2 linked regions of the Thiocapsa rosea genome follow. The protein of the gene in region 1 interacts with the protein of each later gene in a pairwise test. Links are inferred from orthologs where the notes say so. Each region holds a gene or a part of one and is shown on either strand. Other genes may lie near its edges.

Region 1 (7,978 bases):
CACGCTCGATGACGACGGCGGTTGCAATGATCGAGCAGGCGACGATCGGCACCATCAGCCACCCGCCAGCATACATCACTTCAAGCAAGAGGGAAGCTCCTTAAACCGCGCCCAGTGCGGTCTGCGATAGTTTGGATTGGATCAGCCTCGGCAAAAACAACGGCCGCCGGAACTGGCGCGGTTTAAACAAAGACTCAAAAACAACCGCAACGTGAACCGCGGTGTTCGCCTTTGACGCAAGAACGCAATGGTACTCCCTCGACCCGCATCGGCAACCCGGCGCAAAGCGGCGGGGTCGGTCCGCCGTGCGCGAGCGGGCTCGACCCCTGCGTGCCCGCCCCTGCTTACCCCGCGGGAGTATGTTAGCCTTCCGGCGCATTGCCGAAGGCCGCGCGGCCTCGGCCGGACATCGGACCCGGCGACTGCCGGGCTCGGGGGACAATCATCATCGAAGGGGAACACCGATGGGATGGACACTGCTTGGACTGATCCTGCTGGCCGCGATTCTTGTCGTCGTCATCTACAACCGCTTGGTTGCCGGACGCAATCGCTACAAAAACGCCTTTGCTCAGATCGACGTCCAGCTCACGCGTCGCTATGACCTCATCCCGAATCTGGTCAAGGTCGCCGAGCGCTACATGACCCACGAGCGCGAGACGCTCGAGGCCGTCATCCAGGCCCGCAACCAGGCGGTCGGCAGTCTCAAGCAGGTCGCGGCCGATCCAAGCGACGGCGCCGCGGTGGCGATGCTGGCCCAAGCGGAGATGGGCGTGGCCGGCGCGCTAGGTAAGCTGTTCGCGCTCTCCGAGGCCTACCCCGACCTCAAGGCCAATCAGAACATGATGCAGCTCTCCGAGGAGCTGGTCAGCACCGAGAACCGCGTAGCCTTCGCGCGCCAGGCCTTCAACGATGCCGTCATGGGCTACAACACCCTGCGCGAGGTCTTCCCGAACAATCTGATTGCGCAGCGCTTCGGGTTTACGGCCGCGCAGTTGCTGGAGATCGATGCACCGGAGAAACGCGAGGCCGTCACAGTCGCCTTCTGAACCGCGCTCGTGGGTCTTTGGAAGGATTGCGTTCGGGAACGACCTCCCCCTGATCCAAGAACACGGCGGAGCGCGGTTCAGGATATTTTTTCGATTTTTTAAAACCTTAAACTGCGTCCGCGCCGACGCCGGTTGAGAGCCTCCGAGGCCGAACCCGAATGAGAACCCCGCATGAACACTAGGGACGCAGTTTAATTGGACTTCTTCGCGCATCAGGACCGCGCCCGTCGGCGCACGCGTCTGCTCGTGGTGCTGTTCGTGCTCGCCGTGATCAGCATTGTGGCCGTCGTCGACGTGGTCGCGCTCTCCTTCCTGGGGCTCGGCTCGGATCCGGAGGGGGTCGTGTTCTCCCCGACGCTTTCGCCGGAGGCAGTCCGCGAGAGCCTCCCGCTGCTCATCTGGGTCTCTGTGCTGACCGCGGGTGCGATCGGTCTCGCCAGCCTGTTCCGCATCCTCACGCTGCGCAACGGCGGCGGGGGGGTGGCGCGCGGCCTCGGCGGCGTGATGGTCAATGCGGACACCACGGATCCGCAGCTGCAGCGCTTGCGCAACGTGGTCGAGGAGATGGCCATCGCCGCGGGCGTGCCGGTGCCTCAGATCTACGTGCTCGAGCAGGAAGACGGTATCAATGCCTTCGCCGCCGGCTATTCCCCGGCCGATGCGGCCATCGCAGTCACCCGGGGCGCGCTGCGGACACTGAACCGCTCCGAGCTGCAGGGCGTCGTCGCACACGAGTTCTCGCACATCCTCAACGGCGACATGCGGCTGAACATTCGGCTGATCGGGATCCTATTCGGGATCCTGGTGCTGGCCATCATCGGCCGACTCATGCTCTCGGTGCGGCATGGCCGGGCGAGCAAGCACACCGCCGCGATCGCCATGATCGGCCTCGCGCTGGTCGCGACCGGCTATATCGGGCTCTTTTTCGGCCGGCTGATCCGGGCGTCTGTCTCGCGTCAGCGCGAGTTCCTGGCCGACGCCTCGGCCGTGCAGTTCACCCGCGAGCCGGAAGGGATCGCGGGCGCCCTGAAGAAGATCGGCTCGGCGCCGGCCGGATCGGCGCTCGCCGCGGACAGCGAGGAGATCGGGCACATGCTGTTCGCTTCGGGGCTCACGCGCCGGCTCTTGGCCACACATCCGCCGATCGCCGATCGCATTCGCGCGATCGAGCCGGGTTTCGATCCGGGAGAGCTCGAAACGATGCGGGTGATGCAGACCCCGGCTGCGCCGAGCGAGGCCGGCGTCGTCGCCTCGATGGACGAAACCCGGCCTGCCGCTGGAGGTCGACCGAGCCCGTCGAGTCTCGATGCCGATCGCATCGTCGAGGCCATCGGCCGACCCGATACGGCACGGATCCAGGTCGCGGCTCGTCTGAACCAGGCCATCCCGGAGCCACTCGCACGCGCCGCCCGCTCCACCGAGTGGGTCATGACGCTGGTCTGCTATCTTCTGATCGACCCGGATCCCGAGATCCGCGAGCGTCAGCTCTTGATGGTCGCCGAGACACTCGGCAGCGAGGGCGAGCGTCAGGTGAGCACGCTCCTTTCCGCGGTGCCGAGCCTGGCCGCGGACCTGCGCATCCCCCTGATCGAGATCGCCTTCCCGACCCTGCGCCGTCGTCCGCAGACCGAGCTGACACGCCTGATGGCGCTGCTCGATCGGCTGATTCATGCCGACGGGCGCATCGATGCCTTCGAGTATGTCCTGGCACGCCTGCTCGCGCAGCAGATCCAAGACACCATCGCCCCGACCGATGCACACAGCGCCGGAACCGCGCATCTCTCCGGCTGCGAAGACGCGATCCGCGATCTGCTGGTCATCCTGGCCATGCACGGCAACCCGGATCAACGCACCGCACGGACCGCCTTCGCCGCCGGTCTGGCGTCGCTCGGGATGCGTCCGCGCGAATTAGCCCCTATCGGACCGGACGACTGGCCGGATCGTCTCGATCGTGCGCTCGCCCGGCTCGATCGCCTGCGCATGGCCGACAAGCAGCGCCTGCTCCGTGCCCTGCTCGCGACCGTGCAGCACGCCGGGATCAGCCGGACGGAGATCGAGCTGTTGCGTGCCGTCGTCGCGGCGCTCCATGTCCCCTTGCCGGTGCTGGACTGATGTCGCGCCCCATGATTCGGCGCGCAGCGAGTGCCGCAGCGCTCGCCGCCGCCCGCACGCCGGCCGAGCTGCTCTCCAGACTCTATTCGCATCGAGGCTTGGAGGATGCGGAAGAGGCCGCACCCGGACTGTCGGCGCTCCACCCGGCAAGCGCGCTGCGCGGTATCGACGAGGCGGTCGCGCTGCTGGTACATCACATCCGCGGCGGCGGCCATCTGTTGATCGTCTCGGACTACGACGCCGACGGTGCGACCGGCGGCGCCCTGGCGGTCCGGGGTCTGCGCAGCCTGGGCGCAACACAGGTCTCCTATCTGATCCCGAGCCGGTTCGCCTTCGGCTACGGACTGAGTCCGGCGGTGGTGGACGCCGCAGCACCCCGCCGACCGGATCTGCTGATCACGGTCGACAACGGCATCGCCAGTCTCGCCGGGGTCGCGCGGGCCGCGGAGCTGGGCATCCCGGTCCTGGTGACGGATCATCATCTGCCCGGCGAGCAGCTCCCGGACGCCGCGGCCATCGTCAACCCGAATCAGCACGGCTGCAGCTTTCCGAGCAAGCACCTGGCCGGTGTCGGCGTCGTCTTCTATCTCCTGGTCGCCGCGCGTGCCCGGCTGCGCGAGCAGGGCTGGTTCGGTGCGGGGCGACCCGAGCCCAACCTGGCGGATCTGCTGGATCTGGTCGCCCTGGGCACGGTCGCGGACGTCGTGACCCTGGACCGCAACAACCGGATCCTGGTCGAGCAGGGTCTCAGACGCATCCGCGCCGGGCGGTGCAGCCCGGGTGTGCGCGCACTGCTGACGATCGGCGGGCGGGACCCGAGCCGGGCCACGGCGACCGATCTGGCCTTCGTCGCCGCACCCCGACTCAACGCCGCCGGTCGGATCGAGGACATGTCGGTGGGCGTCGAATGCCTCCTGACCGACGATCCGCAGGTCGCCGCGGGGCTTGCCGCGCGTCTCGATGCGCTGAACCGCCGACGCCGCGAGATCGAGGGCGAGATGAAGGACGAGGCCGAGTCCTCGCTTGCCGGGCTCTGCCTGGACGGCGCCACCCTGCCGCCCGGACTTTGTCTCTTCGGCGAGGACTGGCACCAGGGCGTCTCCGGGATCGTCGCGGCGCGGATCCGCGAGCGGTATCATCGTCCCGTGATCGCCTTTGCGAACGGCGGCGACGGGTTTCTGCGAGGCTCGGCGCGATCGGTCGAAGGGGTCCATGTCCGAGACCTGATCGCGCTGGTGGATCGCCAGGATCCGGGCTTGGTCGAGCGCTTCGGAGGTCACGCGATGGCCGCAGGCTTGAGCATTCGCCCGGAGGCATTGCCCCGCTTCCGCGAAGCCTTTGCGGAGGCCGTGCGCTCGGTGGTCGGCGACCGGCCGCCGCAGCCGGAGATCGCATCCGACGGTGCGCTACCGCAGCGGCTCATGACCCTGGACACCGCCGAGACGCTGCGCGTCGCCGGCCCTTGGGGCAAGGGCTTCCCGGAGCCCCGTTTCGACGGCACCTTCGAGGTCTTGAGCGCACGATTGGTGGGCGAGCGGCATCTGAAGCTCCGTCTTGCCGGACCCGCGGCCGAGGATGGGCCGATCGAGGCCATCGGCTTCAACCTGGGCGAGCAGATCTCGGAGGCCGGCGGCGCCGTGCGACTCGCCTACCGATTGGACGTCAACGACTACCGAGGCAACCGCTCCGCGCAATTGATCCTCGAGCACCTGGAGCCGGCCGCATGAAGACTGTCGAACCGCCTATTTGGATTTCGGGATGAACGATACGATCGACGACGACGAAGACGACTTTCAAGAGGAGGAGCGCGGCCCGAGCAAGAGCCAGCTCAAGCGCGAGAAGCTGGCCCTGCAGGCATTGGCCGAGCGCATGGCCGGGATGCCTCGGGCCGAGCTGGAGCGCCTGAATCTCAGTGCGGCGACCTGGGTGGCCTTGGACGAGACGCCGAGGATCAAGGATATTCGTGCCCGCGGTCGCCACTGGAAACGCATCGCCAATCTGCTGGAGCGCGAGGACATGGCCGCCGTCCACGCCTTGGTCGACCAGGCCGAGGAGCGCGAGCGCAAGGCGGCCGCACATCTGCATGCGTTGGAGCGCTGGCGCGAGCGACTCATCGCCGAAGACGAGGGCGCGCTGAGCGAGTTCATCGACGCATGCCCGGATGTCGACCGCCAGCAGCTGCGCACCCTGATCCGCGCCGCACAGCGCGATCAGGAACGCGGCCGGCCCGAAGCACCGCGCAAGCTGTTCCGCTTCCTACGCGAGACCCTGGAGTCCAAATCGGGCGCGTAGGATGGGTAGAGCGCAGCGAAACCCATCCTCACAGCTCAAACGCCAAACCTAGGCTGCGGCGAACGGAGGTGGGTTTCGCTTTGCTCTAACCGTGCCGGGACCGAGACGTCGGAGCGTGGAGGATAGGTTTCGCTGCGCTCTAACTGTGCCGGGATCGAGACGTCGGAGCGTGGAGGATGGGTTTCGCTGCGCTCTACCCATCCTACGCGTTTCGGTCTTTTTCATGGCTTCGAGTTTGCTGGACTTGACCATTTGGAACTCACATGAACACCTCGATCGAACCGGCGCCTGTGGCGGCGATTCCGACATCGGAAGCATCCATCGTCCCACATGGACAGGCTCCGACGGACCATCCGTCGCTCTCCGTCGTCATCCCCATGTATCAGGAGATCGACAACGTCGAGCCTATGCTGACGCGGGTCCATGAAGGGCTTGCGGGCTACCGGGGCGCATGGGAGCTGATCTGTGTCGACGACGGCAGCCGCGACGGCACAGGCGAACGTTTGCGCAAGGTCGGCGAGCGATTCGGCCCGCATGTGCGGGTGATCCGGCTGCGGCGTAATTTCGGCCAGACCGCGGCCATGCAGGCCGGCTTCGACGCTGCACGCGGCGAGTTGATCGCAACCTTGGACGGCGATCTGCAGAACGACCCGGCCGACATCCCGCGCATGATCGAGGAGCTGCTCGCACGCGACCTGGATCTCCTGCAAGGCTGGCGTCGTCAACGCCAGGACGCGCTCGTCATGCGCAAGCTGCCCTCCAAGGTCGCCAACGCACTGATCGGCAAGGTCACGGGTGTAGCGCTGCACGACTACGGCTGTAGCCTCAAGGTCTATCGCGCCGAGGTCATCAAGGAGGTCACCCTGCTCGGTGAGATGCACCGCTTCATCCCGGTCTGGGTCGCCGGCGTGACCGCGCCCGAGCGCATCGGCGAGACCGAGGTCGCCCATCAGGCACGCCGCTTCGGGACCTCCAAGTACGGGATCTCGCGCACCTTCCGGGTGCTGCTCGACCTCCTCTCGGCCTTCTTCTTCCTGCGGTTCGGTTCGCGACCGGGACACTTCTTCGGCTCCATCGGGATCCTCTTCGGCGTGGTCGGGAGCATCTTGATGGCCGACATGCTCTGGGTGAAGTTCGGGCTCGGAGAACACATCGGGACACGGCCGATGCTCTTCGTGGCCATCCTCTTCCTGGTCATGTCGATCCAGTTCCTCACCACCGGGGTGCTCGCCGAGCTGATGACGCGCACCTTCTATGCCTCGGGCGAGCACACGCACCACCGGATTCGCTGGCAGTCCGATCCGGCGCATGCCGACTGGAGGCGCTCGCAATGAGCCGGACCATCGCCGATCGCGACCCGAACGGGATGCTCGGGCGCGTCCTGACCTCTCCATGGGTGCTCGTCGCGGTCGTTCTGCTGAGCTTCTACTGGCAGCTGGGCGCGGTGCCGCTCTACGATCTGGACGAGGGTGCCTTCACGGAGGCGACCCGCGAGATGCTCGCGAGCGGCAATTTCATCACGCCGCACAAGGACGGGGAGCCCCGATACGACAAACCGGTGCTCATCTACTGGTTGCAGGCGGCCTCGACGCAGGCGTTCGGATTCAACGAGCTGGCGCTGCGCCTGCCCTCGGCGCTTGCAGCGACGCTCTGGGTGCTCGCGGTCTGGGGCTTCGTGCGCGAACGGCTGGATCGCGAGAGCGCGGTCGTCGCCGGGCTGGTGATGGCCTTGAGCCTCCAAGTCTCGGTCATCGCCAAGGGAGCGGTCGCCGATGCAGTGCTCAACCTCTTCATCGCGCTCGCCTTCTTCGAGATCTATCGCTACTACCTGGATCCGAATCCCGCGACCAACCGCCGCTTCGTGCTGCGCGCCTTCCTCTGGATGGGACTCGGCTTCCTGACGAAGGGGCCGGTAGCCGTCTTCTTCCCGGTGCTGGTCAGCCTGCTCTTCTTCGGCTCGCAACGTGCGCTGGGGCGCTGGGCGCAGGCGGCTTTCGCACCGAAGGGTTGGCTGGTCTTCGTGGCGGTCGCCCTGCCCTGGTATCTCGCGGTCTATCTGGACGACGGGCCGGGATTCTTCCGCAGCTTCTTCCTGGAGCACAACGCCGGGCGTTTCGGCGATGCCATGCACGGGCATGCGGGGTTTCCGGGCTATTACCTGGTGATGCTGCCGATCATCCTGCTGCCCTTCGCCGGCTGGTTCCTGCGGCTGTTGCCGGGGCTGCGTGCCGCCTGGTCGGACCCGCTCGAGCGATTCCTCTGGATCTGGTTCCTCACCGTCTTCGTCTTCTTCTCCCTCTCCGGGACCAAGCTGCCGCATTACCTGCTCTACGGGGCCACGCCGCTCTTTATCCTCATGGCCAAACATCGCGATCTGCTGAAGGGCCGCTGGCTCGCCTTCGCGGCGCCGTTGATCTTCATCGGCCTGCTGGTTGCGCTGCCCGGGGTCGTCGGCCTGGCCGAATCGCAAGCCGACCGGGCGCACGAGGTTGCCATGTTCCAGGAGGCCCGCGGGGTCCTGGGGCTCG
Region 2 (5,729 bases), 2.3 Mb from region 1 along the record:
GTTGTCGTTGTCGTTGTCGTTGTCGTTGTCGAATCGATGGTCGATTACGATGACGACAACGACAACGACAACGAACGGGCTCGACACCTCTGACGTGCTGCACGATACGCGGTTTAAACCGCGTCCCCGCGAAGGGCCGTGGATGCACCGAACATCGAACTCACTCGAAAGTGAGCATCTCGCTCTGGACGCGGTTTAGGCGGTCAAGACCCTTCGGTCGCAACCTCGCCCGAGTCGGCCACGACCTGCCAGCGGTCATCGAGACGCAGTCTAAGCGGACCTGAGACGGCCTCGTTGCTTGCGATCGGCCGTGTCCGCCCGTGCTCGATCAGGTCACGGATGTCCGTCTCATCCAGATCCCGGCCGTCGTAGGTCTTCCAGACCACGAAGTCGCATCCCTCCCGAAAGCGGTTGCAGCCGAAGCCGCGTCGGCCTTCGATGATCTTGCCTTGGCCGCATTTCGGGCAGACGGGGGGTTGGTCGCGCATCGAGGGGGTCCGCGCGCGGCTGTCCGTCGCATGTTCCAGGGTTGCCGGGGCCGTCGGTCTGCCTCGGTTGGATCGAGTGGCCCCGCGAGTCCCCTGCCCGCTCTCGACGGCCGCCTCCGCTGACCCGGTGTCGGTCGCCTCGGCCTCGGCCCCGAAATCGAACACGACTTTGCCGGCCGTATCCAGCCGCAACCCGGCGCTGAAGGGTTTGCCCGCCTTCGAGGTGAAGCCCTCTAGACGCGGAAGTCGACCCTGCGCGATGAGGCGGCGCACCTGATCCTGCGCCAGCGTCAAACCCGCGACCGTCTTCCAGACGGTGAAGCCGCAGCCCTCGCGATAGCGGCTGCAGCCGTAGGCGCGGGCGTTCTCGGTCACCTCGCCCTCGCCACAGATCGGACAGGCGCCGAGTCCGCCCGCTGCCGCTTCGCCCGCTCCACCGGAGGCTCCAGCGGAGGCTCCACCCCGGCGCGACCGCCCGGTCTTGCGCACACCCCCTGCCCGCCCGGCCTTCGCACCCTTTCCCGTCGGGCGTTCGGCACGCTCCGCCGCGACCTGCTCAGCCGACATCGCCGGGCCTTGTGCGATCTGCGGCACCAGCTCGCGCAGGAAGGCGACGATGTCGCGATCGAAGACCTCGACGGGCAGCTCGCCGTGCTCCACGTCCTTGAGGCGCTGCTCCCACTCGGCGGTGAGTTCCGGGCTGCGCAGCGCCGGGGCGACCAGACCGATCAGCGCCGTCCCCTTCGGCGTGGCATGCAACTGCTTGCGTCGACGCTCGACATAACGGGTGCGGATCAGCTTCTCGATGATCTCGGCACGCGTCGCCGGCGTGCCCAGACCGGATTGCTTCATCGCCGCAGCCAAGGCATCGTCCTCGATCTCGCGACCGGCGTTCTTCATGGCGGCCAAGAGGGTCGAATCGTCGTAGTGGCGCGGCGGCTGGGTCTCCTTCTCCTGCACCTCCAGGCTGTCGACCTGGAGCTGCTGGCCCTCGACGAGCCGCGGCAGGACCTTGGGCTCGCCCGTCTGGTCCAAGCCGGACTCGTCGGTGCCGCTCGATTCGGCACGCCCGCCGGTCTCGGCACGCTTCCAGCCCGACTCCAGCACCACCGCACCCCGCGCGAGGAAGGTCCCATCCCCGATCGCGATCTCCACGCGTGTCTCCTCGATGCGCTGATCCGGCAGGAAGACCGCGACGAAGCGCATGACCGCCAGATCGTAGATCTTGCGCAGCGCGGGGGGCAGATCGGGAGAGGGTGTCTTGCCGGTCGGCAGGATGGCGTGATGGTCGGTCAGCTTGGTGCGGTCCACGTACGCCTTGCTCAGCCGATGGCCCGCCTGAAGCCGGTCCAATGCCTCGGCGGCGAGCGGATGCTGCAGCCCCTTCAGGATGCCCGGCAGCTCGGGCAGCATGTCCTCGGAGATGTGGCGGCTCTCGGTGCGCGGATAGCTGATGAGCTTGTGAGTCTCGTAGAGCGACTGGGCGTGCTCGAGCACCTGCGCGGCGGTAAACCCGAACCGCCGGTTGGCATCGCGCTGCAGATTGGTCAGGTCATAGAGCGGCGGCGGGCGGACGGTGCGGATCTTCTTCTCGACCTTGGTCACCGTGCCGGTGCGCTGCGGGCTCAGCTCGCGATGCAGCCGCTCGGCCTCCTCCTTCTTCTCGATTCGGGTCTCGCCGTCGCGGATATAACGGGCGTCGAAGTGCGCCGCATCGGCGGTCGTCAGATGCGCGACCAGCTCATAGAAGAATGCCTTGGTGAAGCTCGCGATCACCTGATCGCGTGCGACGATCATCGCCAGGGTCGGGGTCTGCACCCGTCCGATCGTGCAGAGGACCCGATTGTGCACCGTGTAGGCCCGCGTGAGATTCATACCGATCAGCCAATCCGCCTGCGCACGGGCACGCGCCGCATCGGCGAGATAATCGTAGGCTTGGCCCGGACGCAGCGCGCGAAAGCCCTCGCGGATCGCCTCGTCGGTCAGGCTGGAGATCCAGAGCCGGTCGAACGGCTTTCTGCAGCGGGCGTGCTGATAGACGAGACGAAAGATATGCTCGCCTTCGCGGCCGGCATCCGTCGCGCACACCAGACGCTCGGTGTCGGGTGCCGTGATGAGCGCCCTGACCAGCTTGAACTGGGCGGCGGTCTGCTTCGCGGTTTTGAGCTTCCAGGCTTCGGGGATCATCGGGAGCTGATCCGCCGACCACCGCCCGGCCCAGTCGACACCTTGCACCTCGCCGTACTCGTCCGGCTCGGCGAAATGGATCAGATGCCCGATCGCCCAGGTCACCCGATAGCCGTTGCCCTCCAGAAACCCCTCGCCCTTGCGGCGCGCACCCAACACCCGCGCGATATCGCGGGCGACGCTCGGCTTTTCCGCAACCACCACGATCGTCATCCCGATCTCCCTTCCAACCCGCCACGTAGGTCGGATAAGCGCAGCGTAATCCGACAACCGGCCTCGCGGCAAACCGCCGAACGTCGGGTTAAACCGCGTCCAGACGGAGATGCTAACGTTCGAATGAGTTCGACGTTTGGTGCATCCACAACCCTTAGCGGGGACGCGGTTTAAAATGATATATTTTTTAATACCTTAAACCGCGCAGGCTCCAACGGTCGTCAAGTCTGCCGGGGCCGATCCCATCCAAAAACAGCGCATACCGCGTCAGGCGCGGTTTAGCCTACTTCTGCGTCAACGCCACCACCCCGAGCAGCATAACGGCGGCCCCGATCAGCTTGATGACGACATGTCTCTCGTTGAAGAACCAACGCCCGAGGACGACTGAGAAGATCCCGGCGGTGCGCTTCACGGCCATGGCGTAGGAGGCCAACGTGAGGCTGAGCGCGATCTGATCGGCGACCCGCATGAGCGCGAACAGCGCCCCGAGGACCAGCAGCGGCCGGATTCGCCGACGGGCCTGCGACGTGAAGATCTGCCGATAAAAACCCCGGTCGCGGAAGCTGAAGAGTACGAAGATGACCAGCGGGTTGACGATGGCGACGATTACCGCGAACGAGAGCGGATCGCTCAGCTGAATGCCGATCCGCCCGACCACGCTCGCGGCGCCGAAACAGGCGGCAGCGGCGAGTCCGAGCACGCTGCCCGGGTCCGTCACCAGCCGCTTGAAGGGAAGATACCAGCGCACCTCGTGGTCGCCGAGACTCAGGATATAGCCCCCGCCCACCAGCAGGAGAACGCCGATCAGCCCGACCGATGCGGGCAAGGCGCCGGTGAGCAGCCATTCCATGAGGATTGCGAAGCCGGGGGTGAGGGTCATCAAGGGCCCGACGAGAGAAACCTCGGTCTTGTGCAGGGCCGCATTCAACGCCCAGCCGCCGAAGGCCGACAAGATGCCCCCGCTGAGGACGGCCATGAGGTAGGCCGGCTCATGGAAAGGGAAATCGCGATACCAGAGGATCAGCGGCAGGGTGATGAGCAGGCTGCTGAGGTTGACGTAAAACGTCAGGACCTCTGTCGAGAAGTCGAGGCTCAGATGTTTGGTGACCGCCAGGCGAGAGGCGTGAAAGAAGGCCGACGCCAGCGAGAAGAGGATCCAGAGGTGGGCGAAATCGGAGAAATCCATACGCGATCACGCCCAACCGGTGCTCGGGTCGACGAACCGCTTGAGCGGCCCGAAACGGATGTCCGGATCATCGCCCTGGAGGCACTGGTTGAACTCGGCGAATTCGCGTTGAAAGTCGCCACGACGATGCCAGCTCTCGACGCTCAAGCGACCCTCGCCGCGCAGGATGCGCACGCTGGGGACACCGCCAAGCCCGAGCAGACCGGCCCCGCCGATGCCCGAGAAGAGCTTCGGCTGGATGGTCAGGTGCACGACCCCGGCGTCGTTGAGCACCGCCCCGAGGCGGTTGCGCGCGGGGGCATGGAGATTCAGTGCGTAGCAGGGCTGATTCAGCGTCATGAGATCCATGCGGCGACGTGCATCGCTCCGTTCCAAGCGGCGGGCGGTCGACACGGGAAGGTCTCGGAGCGCCAGGGACAGCTCGCGCAGCCCGGCCCGAATCCGGGCGGACACCGGCAGCGCGCCGAGACCGCGCGCGATGTCGGCATGAGGGCGCAGCGCATGGCGATGCCAGGGCGACGGCGCGCGGCGCTGCCCGGTGAAGACCTCGAGCAGATCCGCCGCGATCGCCTCCAGGCGCAGATGCAGGCGCCGGATCAGATCCTCGAACGCGGGATCGCCGAGCACCTGCCAGCCGGGCAGCTCGATCAGGCAACCGAGCGGCCGTTCGCCTCGGATCGTCAAGCGGTCGTCCGGCGTCGCCAGCCGGGCACCCGGGATGCCCAGGTCGAATCCTGCCAGCGACGCGTGAATCAGTTGCGCACCTAGGAAGGCGAGCGGATCGATGGCTTGACGGCGCAGCCGGGCATCCGCGACGGCACCGAATCGCCCCGCGCTCTCCAACGGCTTCAACGCCTCGCCGCCCCAATAGAGCAGATGGAGATGAAACTGTTTGGCCGCCTGCACGCTCTCGCGGTCGTGCGTATTGGGGTCGCAGTTGAGCGCGAGATGCAGCTCGCCGTCGGCCAGATCGAAACGACGCATGACCTGCGGGTCGGAGACGAAGCGCACGAAGGCGAGCCCGGTCCGCCAGAGGACGCCGCCGGTGACGGGCGCGACCGCACAGGGTGTCGCCTTCGGAGGATCCGAGATCTCCGACACCATGAGGTCGAAGAGACTGTGGGGCGACGCCTTGTCGATCAGGGCCAGTCGATCGCCGTCGCAGAGGATCTCTCCAATCGTGCGGCGGGCGAAGCGTCGCTCCGGGTCGGGGTGCTCGACCTCGGTCCGGGTCAGGGCATACTCGGCCGGCGGCCCCGGGATACGCAGATGCTCCCAGGCGACGCGCATCCGATCCAGACCGCGGGGATAGAGGGCCGCAAACCGATCAGGTCGCATCGACACCGTCCGGGGAGACACACAAGACCAATCCCATCGCGCCGATCATGGGGTCACCGAGGAGCGCGTGGCTCCGGGCAGCGTTCGAAGGTCGCGCACCACATCGGCGACCAGCAGTGCCGCCAATCGGTTGAATGCCTCGGCCATGGCGTCGGGCGTGTCGCCCTGCACCTCGACCTCGCGCCGATAGCTGCGGTCCCAGACGGAGCGACGGTCGTCGGCGCGCACCAGCGCCAGGTTGAGCGCGCCGCCCACCCGCGGCGGCGTCGCTGTCGGCAGATGCTCGAAACGTTCCACCTCGCCGCCGAGCAGGTAGT

Evidence for each region. The genes of interacting proteins can lie anywhere in the genome.
Region 2: the proteins of recJ (region 1) and BDD21_RS11690 interact in binary tests that used the Escherichia coli proteins (3 or more experiments, as listed by UniProt). The link is inferred for Thiocapsa rosea from one-to-one orthologs.

What each region holds. Positions count from the first base shown.
Region 1 is NZ_RBXL01000001.1:293,310-301,287, forward strand. The notes cover bases 2,522-5,521. They hold recJ (single-stranded-DNA-specific exonuclease RecJ), read left to right. Parts: upstream 2,522-3,157; coding sequence 3,158-4,885; downstream 4,886-5,521. Other genes in these bases: BDD21_RS01340 (M48 family metallopeptidase), read left to right, coding at 2,522-3,158; yjgA (ribosome biogenesis factor YjgA), read left to right, coding at 4,917-5,450. Also shown: BDD21_RS01330 (MotA/TolQ/ExbB proton channel family protein), read right to left, coding at 1-88; BDD21_RS01335 (LemA family protein), read left to right, coding at 465-1,046; more of BDD21_RS01340, read left to right, coding at 1,242-2,521; BDD21_RS01355 (glycosyltransferase family 2 protein), read left to right, coding at 5,714-6,784; BDD21_RS01360 (ArnT family glycosyltransferase), read left to right, coding at 6,781-7,978. UniProt on the Escherichia coli protein: Single-stranded-DNA-specific exonuclease.
Region 2 is NZ_RBXL01000001.1:2,642,430-2,648,158, reverse strand. What follows is about bases 4-3,235. They hold BDD21_RS11690 (type IA DNA topoisomerase), read right to left. Parts: upstream 2,889-3,235; coding sequence 204-2,888; downstream 4-203. Other genes in these bases: BDD21_RS11685 (DMT family transporter), read right to left, coding at 3,172-3,235. Also shown: more of BDD21_RS11685, read right to left, coding at 3,236-4,074; BDD21_RS11680 (hypothetical protein), read right to left, coding at 4,081-5,412; BDD21_RS11675 (ABC-type transport auxiliary lipoprotein family protein), read right to left, coding at 5,458-5,729.